Regions from separate parts of the Pseudarthrobacter sp. L19 genome, predicted to be linked through region 2. Evidence: riboswitches for the same ligand, from Rfam matches in the RefSeq annotation. Region 2 holds a riboswitch; each other region holds the start of a gene.
What was found. Region 2 has a riboswitch for thiamine pyrophosphate ahead of thiO (glycine oxidase ThiO). Riboswitches for the same ligand answer to the same signal wherever they lie in the genome.
Positions count from the first base shown of each region.

Region 1: another riboswitch for thiamine pyrophosphate. It lies ahead of ACRQ5B_RS13000 (bifunctional hydroxymethylpyrimidine kinase/phosphomethylpyrimidine kinase); the one in region 2 lies ahead of thiO (glycine oxidase ThiO).
Region 3: another riboswitch for thiamine pyrophosphate. It lies ahead of ACRQ5B_RS07205 (ECF transporter S component); the one in region 2 lies ahead of thiO (glycine oxidase ThiO).

Region 1 covers NZ_CP193935.1:2,726,868-2,731,100, forward strand. The annotation lists gene ACRQ5B_RS12995 (Rne/Rng family ribonuclease) at 1-1,415, shown strand, start outside; TPP riboswitch at 1,569-1,666, shown strand; gene ACRQ5B_RS13000 (bifunctional hydroxymethylpyrimidine kinase/phosphomethylpyrimidine kinase) at 1,725-3,302, shown strand; gene rplU (50S ribosomal protein L21) at 3,668-3,976, shown strand; gene rpmA (50S ribosomal protein L27) at 4,036-4,233, shown strand, end outside.
Region 2 covers NZ_CP193935.1:2,304,285-2,308,517, forward strand. The annotation lists gene ACRQ5B_RS10985 (RNB domain-containing ribonuclease) at 1-494, opposite strand, end outside; gene ACRQ5B_RS10990 (ferritin-like fold-containing protein) at 536-1,249, shown strand; gene thiE (thiamine phosphate synthase) at 1,284-1,976, opposite strand; TPP riboswitch at 2,003-2,120, shown strand; partial or broken gene thiO (glycine oxidase ThiO) at 2,111-3,405, shown strand; gene thiS (sulfur carrier protein ThiS) at 3,402-3,638, shown strand; gene ACRQ5B_RS11010 (thiazole synthase) at 3,644-4,233, shown strand, end outside.
Region 3 covers NZ_CP193935.1:1,539,283-1,543,515, forward strand. The annotation lists gene ACRQ5B_RS07180 (Na+/H+ antiporter subunit E) at 1-540, shown strand, start outside; gene ACRQ5B_RS07185 (monovalent cation/H+ antiporter complex subunit F) at 537-815, shown strand; gene mnhG (monovalent cation/H(+) antiporter subunit G) at 805-1,212, shown strand; gene ACRQ5B_RS07195 (DUF4235 domain-containing protein) at 1,255-1,518, opposite strand; gene ACRQ5B_RS07200 (hypothetical protein) at 1,624-2,346, shown strand; TPP riboswitch at 2,373-2,514, shown strand; gene ACRQ5B_RS07205 (ECF transporter S component) at 2,635-3,213, shown strand; gene ACRQ5B_RS07210 (ABC transporter ATP-binding protein) at 3,224-4,233, shown strand, end outside.

The sequences.
Region 1 (4,233 bases), 420 kb from region 2:
TCACCGGCAGCGGCGGCAACCTCGAGGAAACCGTCACCAAGAACAACCTGGAAGCGGCCGAGGAAGTCGTCCGCCAGCTGCGCCTCCGCGACATCGGCGGCATCATCGTGATCGACTTCATCGACATGGTGCTTGAATCCAACCGCGACCTGGTCCTGCGCCGCATGGTGGAGTGCCTGGGCCGGGACCGGACCAAGCACCAGGTGGCCGAGGTGACCTCACTGGGCCTCGTTCAGATGACCCGTAAGCGGATGGGCACCGGCCTGCTGGAAGTCTTCGGCGAGCAGTGCGAGGCCTGCGCCGGCCGGGGCGTCGTCACGCACGACGAGCCGGTCGAGCACCGCCGCGCCAACACCGTCGCCGCGGAACACCACGTTCCGCGCACCGAGCAGCAGCCCGCCGCCCGCAACGAGCGTAAGCGCCGCCGCGGCAAGGGCGGCCAGGGCACCGAGGTCCAGCAGCAGGCACCGGCTGCCGGGCACCACGAGCCCACCGAGGCCGAGCGGCACGCCAAGGCCGAGGCCACCCGGGCCGCACTGGCGAACATCGCGGCGGCGGCCCACGCGGCGCACCTGCACGACGGCGAAGCCACCGCAGCGCCCGACGCCGAGACCAGGCAGGCGGCCCTGGATGCCGCCGTCGAGCTGGCCTCCACCGAGGAAGCAGCCGGCCGTCCCGCCGCCGTGCTGACCTTCGGCGGCGAGCAGGTGGCCCTGCCCTTCGTCGAGCACGCCGAGCAGGCGCCGCAGCCGGCCCTGACGCTGGACCTGCTGACCGAGGCGTTCGCCAACCTGGGCGACTCGGACTCGCGGAACCGCCAGTCCGGGCCAACGGAGACCGCGGCCCGCGAGGCCGCCCCGCCTGTGGAAGCGCCGTCTGTGGAAGCACGGTCCGAGGAAACCCCTGCCCCGGAGGCTGAGGCACCCGCCGAGGCTCCGGCCGCCGGTCGGTCCGCTGACCAGTCCCGGGCAACCCGGGGCCGGGGACGTGCCCGCACGGCCCGGATCCAGCCGCCGAACGCCCGCAACCGCGCGGCCGAGCCCGAAGCGCGCCGGGAACCCGCCCCGCAGCAGGCTCCCAAGCAGGACACCCGGCAGCAGGAGGCTCCGAAGCAGGACACCCGGCAGCAGGAGGCTCCGAAGACGGCTGCACCGGTGGCGGCCCCCGTCGCCACCCGCACCCCCGCGGCTGATGAACCGGCCACCGGTCAGCGCCGTCCGCGGCGGCACCGCAGCGCCAGCCGTGCCCAGGGGGCGGCCAACGAGACCGCCGTCGAGCAGCACCGGCAGGCCTCGGCCGCATCCGGCCAGGGCTCGGTCCACGAGGCCAAGGCGCCGGAAACGGTCAAGCCTGTGGTCAAGGACAACGGCGGCCCGATCATCCTCGGCGTCGGCGTACCGGCCTCGGAGCTGTAACCGCTCGGCCGCACGCATCGGCACCACTCGCGGGTATCTCCCGGACTCGACGTTTCGAAGCGTCGACTCCGGGCGGTACCCGCGAGCCGGTTAAGGGGGAGACCGGTCGGAGGACGGGACGGGCGGGAGAACCCGGGGAGGGGCGCTACGCTGGAACGCGACACGGGGTGCCGCGCATCGGGCCGGCTGAGATCCACACCCGTTGAACCTGTCCGGTTAGCACCGGCGAAGGGATGTCTCTTGTCTTCGACCCAACCCGCGGCAGCACCCGCGGCACCTTCAACCGTTCCCGCGGCCGGCGCCACCTTCCTGCAGACGGTATTTCCCGCAGCGCAGGCTGCACCCACCGGGCGGGCCGCGATCCCCAGGGTCCTCGCCATCGCGGGGTCCGACCCTTCCGGCGGTGCCGGAATCCAGGCGGACCTGAAGAGCATCGCGGCCATGGGTGGCTACGGCATGGCCGCCATCACGGCCCTGACCGCCCAGAACACCCGCGGCGTCCGGTCCGTGCACGTGCCGCCCGCCGCCTTCCTGACCGAGCAGCTGGACGCCATCGCCGAGGACATCACCATCGATGCCGTGAAGATCGGCATGCTCGGCGACGCCGGCGTCATCGACGCGGTACGGGCGTGGCTGGAACGCACCCGGCCCGCCGTTGTCGTCCTGGACCCCGTCATGGTCGCCACCAGCGGTGACCGGCTGCTGCAGGAATCGGCGGTGGCGGCGCTGCACACCCTGCTGCCGCTCGCCGACCTGGTCACCCCCAACCTGGCCGAACTCGCCCTCCTGCTGGACGAACCGGTCGCCGCCGGCTGGGCGGAGGCGCTGGAGCAGGGCAAACGCCTCTCCGCGCTGGCCGGAACCACGGTCCTGGTCAAGGGCGGCCACCTCGAGGAGGACGCCGACGGCGGCTGCCCGGACGCGCTGGTCAACAGCTCCGGACTGCTCGGCAGCGAAACCGTGGTGGTGCCGGGGGAGCGGGTCGACACCCGCAACAGCCACGGCACCGGGTGCTCGCTGTCCTCGGCCCTTGCGACGGCCTACGCCGCCGGCGGGGACTGGGAAGCCGCGCTGCGCCGCGTCAAGCCCTGGCTGCTGGGGGCGCTGCGCGAGGCCGGACGGCTCGACGTCGGCACCGGCAACGGACCCGTCCACCACTTCCACCACCTCGCCCAGCCGGCGGAACCGGCGCCCGCGGCCGGCACGGGACAGTTCACGGACCACCTCAAGGAACCCGGCGACTTCGCCACCGGACTCGAGCCGCTCGCCGCGGAGGGCCTGACGGAAATCTACGCCCTGGACTTTATCCGGGGCCTGGCCGACGGGACCCTGCCTGAGCACGAGTTCGCCTACTACCTGGGCCAGGACGCGCTTTACCTCAATGGCTACTCCCGGGTGCTGTCCCGCGCCGCCGCGCTTGCCCCGACGGAGGCAGAGCAGCTGTTCTGGTCACGCTCGGCCGCCCAGTGCCTGGAAGTTGAGTCGGAACTGCACCGCAGCTGGCTGGCCGGACGTGCCGGCACCCCGCGGCGGCAGGGTCCGGTCACCAAGTCCTACGTGGACCACCTGCACGCCGCGTCGCTGGCCGGCAGCTACGGGGTCCTCGTGGCCGCGGCGCTGCCCTGCTTCTGGCTCTACGCCGAGGTCGGCGCCGCGCTGCACGCGCAGTTCCTGGCAGCGGGCGCGGACGAAGCCCACCCCTACGCCGCCTGGCTGCGCACCTACGCGGACGAGGCCTTCGCCGAGTCGACCCGGCAGGCGATCCGCTACACGGACGCCGCCGCCCGCCGCGGTTCCGCCGCCGAACGGGGCGCCATGACCGAGGCCTTCGTCCACTCCGTGCGCTTCGAGGTGGACTTCTTCGACGCGCCGCGGCTGCACGCCTGACCCGGAACGGGAGCCGCGGCCGGTAAGGTGGTGGGGCGCGGTTCCCGAAAGCGGCTGCGGCGCCCGGTCCGGTTCCTTGGAAAACGGCACTGTGGCACCGGTCACGCCCGACTCTCCGGGGCCTGCCTCGTTTGCGGCCGAAGGCGAAATTAGCGTAGTCTTGATCTTCGGTGCTTACGCCAACACTTGGGTTATGACCTTGAGGACCTGTCCACCCCACGCGGGACGGATGATCCACGGGATAGCTCATGGGTTCCCCCGGGGAACCTGCCGGCGTTGAGGCACAGCGTGAGCCGCTCCGGTAGTTCGGGGCCAGGTTCCGCACGCAAATCTAGTAATAAACGTCGAGAGAAGTGAGTTCCCCAGTGGTGTACGCGATTGTCCGCGCAGGCGGCCGCCAAGAGAAGGTTTCTGTTGGAGACTTCGTTACCCTGAACCGCGTCCCCGGTGGAGCCGGCAGCACCTTTGAGCTGCCCGCACTGCTCCTGGTGGACGGTGACAAGGTCACGTCTGCCGCAGCGGACCTGGCTAAGGTAACGGTTACGGCTGAGATCCTGGAAGACCTCCGTGGTCCCAAGATCGTCATCCAGAAGTACAAGAACAAGACCGGTTACAAGAAGCGCCAGGGTCACCGTCAGGAACTGACCAAGGTCAAGATCACCGGTATCAAGTAACTTTCCGTTACTGATCAGGTTCCCGCAGTTTCCCAGAATTTTGAAGGCAGGCATTCCAAATGGCACATAAAAAAGGCGCGAGCTCCACTCGCAACGGTCGTGACTCCAACGCCCAGTACCTCGGCGTGAAGCGCTTCGGCGGCCAGGTTGTTTCCGCCGGCGAGATCATCGTCCGCCAGCGTGGCACCCACTTCCACCCGGGCGCTGGCGTTGGCCGTGGCGGCGACGACACCCTGTTCGCTCTGACCCCCGGCGCT
Region 2 (4,233 bases):
GCGCGGCGCACCAGGACCGAGGACACCTCGGCGGCGGCGTCGAGCTCGAACTCCCAGACGAAGGCCGCGCAGAGCTGGCCGGCGAGGAGGCTGCCTGCGGCCTCGCTGATGACCTCGGGGTGCAGCGGAATGCGGCCCTCGGGCGTGTAGAACGTCTGCCCGCGGCGGCGCGTCTCGGCGTCGAGGGGTCCGCCGGGGGCCACGAAGGAGGGGACATCGGCGATCGCGTAGAAAACCTTGTATCCGTCCCCGGAGCGGTCAATGAACAGTGCCTGGTCCAGATCCGTGGACGACGCCGGGTCGATCGTCACGAACTCCACGTGCGTCAGGTCCAGGCCGGGGAGTTCGTGCCCGGCCACCGCCGCCTCGGCGTCGCGCAGCGCCTCTTCGGGGAACGGCCCGGGCAGTTCCAGGAGGGTGCGCAGGGCCTTCAGCGCCTTGGCTAGCTGGTTTTGCTGCTGGCGGACGCTCGGCGTCAGGCGATGGTGAGACACGAAAGTCAGGGTAGCCCGAAATCCGCCGCTAGTCTTGAACGATGAGCACTCCGACGCCGGATTCCGCCCGCGATCACCGCTTTCTCACGGACCTGCTCGGCGTGATGGCCTACAGCGAACTCTCCGCCTTTGAACGGCTTTCCTCCGACGCCCGCTATGCGCCCACCCTCCGGGACCGGGCCGTGCTGGGCCGGCTGGCGGTGCGGGAGTTCGAGCACTATGAACTGGTGTGCGCCCGGCTGCAGGAGATGGGCGAGGACGTGGAGGGGGCCATGGTGCCGTTCCAGCGCTCGGTTGACCACTTCCATGAGCGGACGCGGCCAGCCGACTGGTTCGAGTCGCTGATGAAGGCGTACGTCATCGACACCGTCTCCGCCGACTTCTACCGCTCCCTGATTCCGCGGCTGGATCCCGCCACCGCGGCACTGGTGGAGCAGGTCCAGGCCTCCGAAGAGGCCACCGAGGTGCTGCGCGAACGGCTCAAACAGGCCCTGGCCGACGATCCACGGCTGGCCTCCCGGCTGGCGCTGTGGGCACGGCGGCTCCTCGGCGAGGCGCTGACCCAGGCGCAGCGGGTCGCGGCCGACCACGCCTTCCTTGGCGTCCAGGGTTCGGACGCAGCGGGCACAGGGGCAACGGGCAATGGCTCCCCATCCAACGGCGTCCCGGCGGGCACGGATCCGGTCCGGGCGCTGCTGACCTCGCTGGCCACGGCACACTCGCGCCGGATGACCATGCTGGGCCTCGCCGGGTAGAGAGCCTGCACCCGCCCGGGGCAACCGGCAGGGCTTACGCCCGGGCGTCGAGGGCGGAGAGCAGCGCCTGCGCCGCAGCAGCGGGGTCGTCGGCCTCGGTGATCGCCCGGACCACCACGATCCGCCGGGCCCCGGCGTCGAGGACCTGCTCCACGTTCGTCAGGTCGATGCCGCCGATTGCGAACCACGGCACGACGCCGGCCACCTTTCCGCCGTCGCCCGCGGCCTCGGCGCGCTCAATCGCGTCGGCGGCGTAGCGGACCAGGTCCAGGCCAACGGCGGCACGGCCGGGCTTGGTGGGGGTGGCCCAGACCGGGCCCACGCAGAAGTAGTCCAGCCCGCTGCGGCCAGGCGCGGCGGCGATGGCGGCGTCCACCTGCTCCGGGGAGTGGGTGGACAGGCCGATCACGGTGTCCTTGCCGAGGAAGTCCCGGGCCGCACGGAACGGAATGTCCTTCTGCCCGATGTGGAACACCGGGGCGCCGGCCAACGAGGCCAGGTCCGCCCGGTCGTTGACCGCCCAGAGCCGGCCGTGGCGCGCCGCGACCGTGTGCAGGACCTCCAGGAGTTCGAGTTCCTCCGCGGCTTCGATGGTCTTGTCCCGGAGCTGGATGATGTCCACGCCCCCGGTAAACGCGGCGTCGACGAAGGTTTCAAAGTCTCCGCGGTCCTTGCGGGCATCGGTGCAGAGGTACAAACGGGCGGTGCTGTGGACATCCTGGCTCATGCCCCAAGCGTAGTTCCTCTAAACTGGGCGCATACCGCGGGAGCCCCGCACGCCGTCGACGGCGCAGGGCTGAGAGGGCGTCAGAGCCGACCGCTTGACCTGATCCGGCTAGTACCGGCGTAGGGAAGGAACCCATGAACACCACCCCCGGCCCCGCTGCCCGGCCTGAGGACCCCGGTGCCCGGCCTGACGGCCCCCTCGACGCCGTCGTGATTGGCGGGGGCGTGATCGGCCACGGCATCGCCTGGGAACTCCGGCGCTCCGGGCGGACCGTGGCGCTGGTCGACGACGCCCCCGGGGACGGGGCCAGCTGGGCCGCCGCCGGCATGCTGGCCCCCGTGAGCGAACTCCACTACCAGGAGGAGGGGCTCCTGCCCCTGATGCTGGAGTCCTCCCGGCTCTGGCCCGCCTTCGCCGGCAGCCTCGCCGACGACGGCGACGGGGGAGCGGGCACCGGCTACCTGCCGACGCCGACCCTCGCCGTGGGTGCCGACGCCGCGGACCGCCAGGCGCTCGCGGACCTGCGCGCCCTCCAACTGGCCTCCGGCCTGTCCGTCGAACCCCTCACCGTGCGGGAGGCCCGCCGCCGCGAACCGCTGCTCAGCCCGGCCATCTCCTGTGCCTTCGAGATCCCCGCCGACCACCAGGTGGACCCGCGCCGCCTGATAACCCGGATCAGAGCCCTGCTGGCCGCCGACACCGGATTCCGGGCCGTCCCGCAACGCGCCGAGAGCCTGATCCAAGCGGACGGCCGGGTCACCGGCGTCCGGCTCAGCGGGGAGGGGAGGTCCGGGCGGCCGAAACCATCGTGGCCAACGGACTGGGCGCCGCCGCCCTACAGGACCTCCCGGCCGGGCTCACCCTGCCGCTGCGGCCGGTCCATGGTGACATCCTCCGGCTCCGGGTGCCCGAGCGGCTGCGTCCCCTGCTGAGTTCCACCGTCCGCGGGCTGGTCCGCGGCATTCCGGTCTACATCGTTCCACGCGGGGACGGCACCGTGGTGGTTGGCGCCACCCAGCGCGAGGACCAGGCTTATGACCGGGCCGTCTCCGCCGGCGGGGTCTACCAGCTGCTGCGCGATGCCCAGCAGCTGGTCCCGGCCGTCGCCGAGCTGGAACTCGTCGAGGCCACGGCCAGGGCCCGCCCCGGCACCCCCGACAACGCCCCGCTGCTGGGCCGGGTCCGTACCTCCGCCGGCGGCGGCCACGTCCCGGGCCTGGTGATCGCCACCGGATTCTTCCGGCACGGGGTGCTGCTGACCCCGGCCGCCGCGGCCATCTGCCGGGAACTGCTGGACGGCACCCCGGACCCGCGCTGGGACGGGTTCCTCCCGGACCGCTTCGACCACCCGCACACCGACGCTGAGCGCAGCCAGGCGCACAGCCCAACCAACGCTCTCCACCCCGCGACCCACAGGACAACCGCATGAACATCACGCTAAACGGAAAGCCGCACGCGCTCCCGGACAACGCCACGGTTGGCGCCCTCGTCAGCGGCATCACCGGACGGCCCCTGGCGGACAACGGCCAGGCCACGGACGGACGCAAACTCGGCGTCGCCGTCGCACGCAACGCCGAGGTCGTGCCCCGCAGCAGGTGGCACGCCACAGAACTTATCGAGGGCGACGACGTCGAACTCGTCACCGCGGTACAGGGAGGATGAACGGCATGAACGAAGCAGACACCGCGCAGGAGCCCGCAGTGAAGGCCACGGCGCACCGCGACCCGGTAACCTTCGACGGCGTGGAGCTGGGCTCCCGGCTGATCATGGGCACCGGCGGCGCGCCCAGCCTCGACGGCCTCGGCGCCGCATTGGAAGCCTCCGGCACGGAGCTGACCACCGTGGCGATGCGCCGCTACTCCCCGGCGGAGAGCGGATCACTGTTCCAGCTGCTGGCCGACCGCAACATCCGGGTGCTGCCCAACACCGCAGGGTGCTTCACCGCCCGTGACGCGGTGCTCACCGCCGAACTGGCCCGCGAGGCGCTGGAGACGGACTGGGTGAAGCTCGAGGTGATCGCCGACGAACAGACGCTGCTTCCGGACGCCCTGGAACTGGCCGACGCCACCGAGCAGCTGGTGGCGCGCGGGTTCAAGGTCTTCGCCTACACGAACGACGATCCGGTCCTGGCGCTGCGCCTGGAGCACCTCGGCGCCACGGCCGTCATGCCGCTGGGCGCGCCGATCGGCACCGGCCTGGGCATCCTGAACCCGCACAACATCGAACTGATCGTCTCCCGGGCCTCGGTGCCCGTGGT
Region 3 (4,233 bases), 770 kb from region 2:
CGCAAACGGATCTCCCTGCGCCAGGAACTGCCGCTGCTGGTCTGGCTGGTGATTGTCTGGGGCGCCCTCTGGCAGAACTTCAGCGCCGGCAATCTGCTCTTCGGTGCGCTGATCGCTGTGCTCGTGGCCCGGCTCTTCTACCTGCCGCCGGTGGAACTGGGCGGCCGGTTCAACGTGCTGCGCGCCATCCCCTTCGGCGTGGTGTTCCTGGCCAAGGTGGTCGCGGCGAGTTTCCAGGTCCTCTACCTCGCCGTGGTGCGCGGGCCCCGGGTGATCAGCGCCGTCGTCGCCGTCCCGCTCCGCAGCCATTCGGACCTCCTGGTCACCGCCACCGGCCACGTGATTTCGTTGATCCCGGGATCCCTGGTGGTGGAGGTGGACCGGACCACGTCCACGCTCTACATCCACGGCATCAACGTCCGCGACGCCGACGACGCCGCCAAGCTCCGCAAGGACGTCCGGGATACCGAGGCCGGCCTGATCCGGATCATGGGCACCCCGGAGGAAGTTTCCGCCCTCAAGCAGGAGGCAGCCGCATGATGCCGATCGTCCTGGCCGTCACCGCCGTGATCCTGTCCCTCGCAGCCGGCGGCGCCATCATCCGGATCGCCCGCGGGCCGTCCCTGCTGGACCGGGTCCTCGCCGCCGACGTGCTGCTGGCCATCCTGGGCGCGGCGCTGTGCATCGACATGGCCGTCAACCGGCACCTGAACAACCTGATGCTGCTGGTGGCGATCTCGATCATCGGCTTCGTCGGCTCGGTGACGGTGGCCCGCTTCGTGGCCGACCGGAGGAGGCACCCCCATGAATCCTGAGACCTTTTCCGCAGACCCGGTGATCGACGCCGTGTCCGCCGTGTTCATGGTGGTAGGCGCGCTGATGTCCCTTGGCGCGGCGATCGGCCTGCTCCGCTTCCCGGACCTGATGAGCCGGATGCACGCAGCCACCAAGCCGCAGGTCCTCGGTCTGTTTTTGCTGCTGTGCGCCGTGGGCCTGCAGATGCGCACCTGGTGGGTGTGGCCGGTGCTGGTGGTCGCGTGGATCTTCCAGCTGCTGACGGTCCCGGTCTCCGCGCACATGGTGGGCCGCGCCGGCTACCGCACCAAGCACCTCCACCCGGAGCTGCTGAGCGCGGACGAGCTCGAAGCGGTGGTGCAGCAGGCCGCCGGGGAACGCGGCTTGAACGACGACGGGGAGCCCCGCCGGGACTGATGCCCGGGGGACTCCCCGTCGGAGTCCGGTGGTGCGGTGTGCCTAGACGATGTCCTGAGTCTTGGCGAAGCGGCTGATGGCCCGCTGCGTGCCGCGGTTGGCGAGGACCTGGATGACGGCGCTCACCGAGGCCGAGATCAGCGCGAAGGTCAGGGCCTGGCGCAGGGTGGTGGGGACGTCGTCGTCGTGGCCCTTCGGCGGCTTGTTGCCGGTGGACTTCTCCCAGACGGTGTCCACGAGCTTGGTGCCGACGAGACCGGCGACCAGGCTGATGCCGGTGCCGAGCAGTTTGATGACAATGTTCATTTCGTGCTCCTTGCGGGTGGAAACAGGGCTGTCCCTAGCCTACTGGCACACCGGTCCGGGGCGGACGCCCCTGTCCGCCGCGCGCCGCCCGGCCTACCGTCGGGCATGGACAGAGACCCGAGAGCACCCTGGGCGCCGTTCCAGCTGGCGGCCGGCTGCTGCGCGATCGCCTTTGTCGTGCTGCTGGTGCTGGCCCTCGTGTTGGACTTCATCGCGCCGCCGCCGGTCGACGGGGCCGTGCCGACGCTGGAGTTCATCGCCCGCAACAAGCCCGTCTACGTCGCCGAGCAGCTGCTCTGGACGGTCCCCAACATCCTGGCGGTGCCCGTGTTCGCCGCGCTATTCCTGGCGTGCGCTCCGGCGGCACAGGGCGTGGCGCGGGGTCTGGCGCTGGGTGGCGCCCTGGTGGGCGGGCTGTCCTGGGCGCTGATCCTTGCCATCCCGGTCACCAGCCGCGGTTCCCTGGTGCTGGTCTATCTCAGCGACCGGTACGCCGGGGCGGCCGACGACGCCGCGCGGCAGCGGATCAGTGCCGCCGCTGAGGCGCTGATCGCCGAGAACAACACACCCGCCGTCGCCGGTGTGCTTTCCGCGGCGGGCATCCTCCTGATGTCCGTGGCCATGGTGCGGGGAGGGCTCTCCAGGGCTGTGGGCTGGCTGGGCATCGCCGCCGGTGCCCTGGGGCTGCTCGCGGAGGCGCTGCGGTACCTCGTCCCGGCGCTCTACGGCGGCTACGGCCTCCTCATGTGGGCGTGGTTCGTGGCGGTCGGCATCGTGCTGATCCGGCTCGGCCGGAAGCGGAGGCGGGCCCCGGCGGCGCGGGTGTAAACTGGCCCAGCCCACACGGGCGACATTCACAACGACAGGGGAGCGCCGCCGTCGGACCCTTCCGGAGGAATCCGGAAACCGTAGGTGGGCGCTGAGAGTGCGGACAGCCGCAGACCCTCGAACCTGATCCGGTTAGTACCGGCGCAAGGGAGTCGAGTTCTCAGGGTGTCCGGAACACGCGGCAGCGGCCGCCGTGGCCGGAACACCCTCCCCTCCTGTACCTCAGGAGGACGACATGACCGATATTTCCACCCCCGCACCACAGCGGCCGGCAAGAAGAGCTGGCGCGTGGCCGACATTGTCCTGGCGGCGCTGATCGCGATCGCCGGCGGCGTCATCTTCTGGGCCTGGGACCAGGGAGCCAACGTGGTCTCAATCCCGCTCACCGCCGTCTACCCGCCCCTGACCGGCCTCTACGCCGGCGGCTGGATGATCCCCGCGGTCCTGGGCATGCTGGTGGTCCGCAAGCCCGGCGCCGCGCTGTTCTGCGAGGCCGTTGCCGCCACCGGTGAGCTGATCATGGGCTCCCAGTACGGCACCACCGTGCTGATCTCCGGCATCCTGCAGGGCCTCGGCGCGGAGCTGGTCTTCGCCGCCTTCCGCTACACCAAGTTCAACCTCCCGGTCTCCCTGCTCGCCGGCGCCGGTGCGGGCCTCTTCTGCGGCCTGAACGACTGCTTCCTGCCCTGGGGCTGGAACATCGCCTTCGAGGCCGGGGACAAGGCCGCCTACATCGTCTTCTGCGCCATCTCCGGTGCCGTGATCGCCGGCGGCCTGGCCTGGATCGCCACCCGCGGCCTGGCCGGGACCGGGGTGCTGGCCTCCTTCGCCTCCCGCAAGGCGGCCACCGAACCCGTCTTCTCCTGACACCCCGCGCATGAACGCCGACGACGTCCGCCCCGCCGCGGTCACCGCCCGCGGTTGGGGCTGGCGGCACGCCGGACGGTCACGCCCCGCCATCAGCGGACTGGACCTGGACATCAGCCCGGGCGAACGCGTCCTGCTGCTGGGGCCCTCCGGCGCCGGTAAATCCACACTGTTGCACGCCCTCGCCGGGGTGCTCGGCGAGGGCGGCGGCGCGGACGCGGAGGCCGACGACGCCGACGAGACCGGCAGCCTGCTGATCGACGGGGCCCCGCCCCGGGAGCGGCGGGGACGCGCCGGGCTGGTGCAGCAGGACCCGGAGACCCAGGTGGTGCTCTCCCGCGTCGGCGACGACGTCGCGTTCGGGGCGGAGAACCTTGCCGTCCCGCCCGCGGAGATCTGGGCGAGGGTGGGCGAGGCGCTCGACGACGTCGGGCTCGGTTCCCTGCCCCTGGGGCACCCGACCTCGGCCCTCTCCGGCGGGCAGAAGCAGCGGCTGGCCCTGGCCGGCATCCTCGCGATGCGGCCCGGGCTGCTGCTGCTGGACGAACCCACCGCCAACCTTGACCCCGCCGGCGTGCTGGAGGTCCGCGACGCCGTGGGCCGCTGCCTGGACCGGACCGGCGCCACCCTGGTGGTGGTGGAACACCGGGTTTCCGTGTGGAAGGACCTGGTGGACCGGATCGTGGTGCTGCAGCCCGGCAGCGCGGGTGACGCCGCCGTGCTGCTGGACGGGCCGCCGGACCGGGTGCTGGCCGAGGCGCGGGAGATGTTGATCGCCGCCGGGGTCTGGGTCCCGGGCCACGTGCCGGCCACCCGCGCCCGGAGCGCCGGCAGCACCGGAAAGGGTCCGGAGACCGGCTTTGAGGCGGGCCGCCTGCTGCTGGCCGCGGAGTCCCTGGCCGTGTCCCGCGAGCGTCCCCGCCGGGGCGGCCTGCGGACCCGCTTCCGGGCCGTGCCGCCCGTGCCGGTGCAGGAGGGCATCGCCGCGCAGGTCCGCGCCGGACGCGCGCTCACCATCAC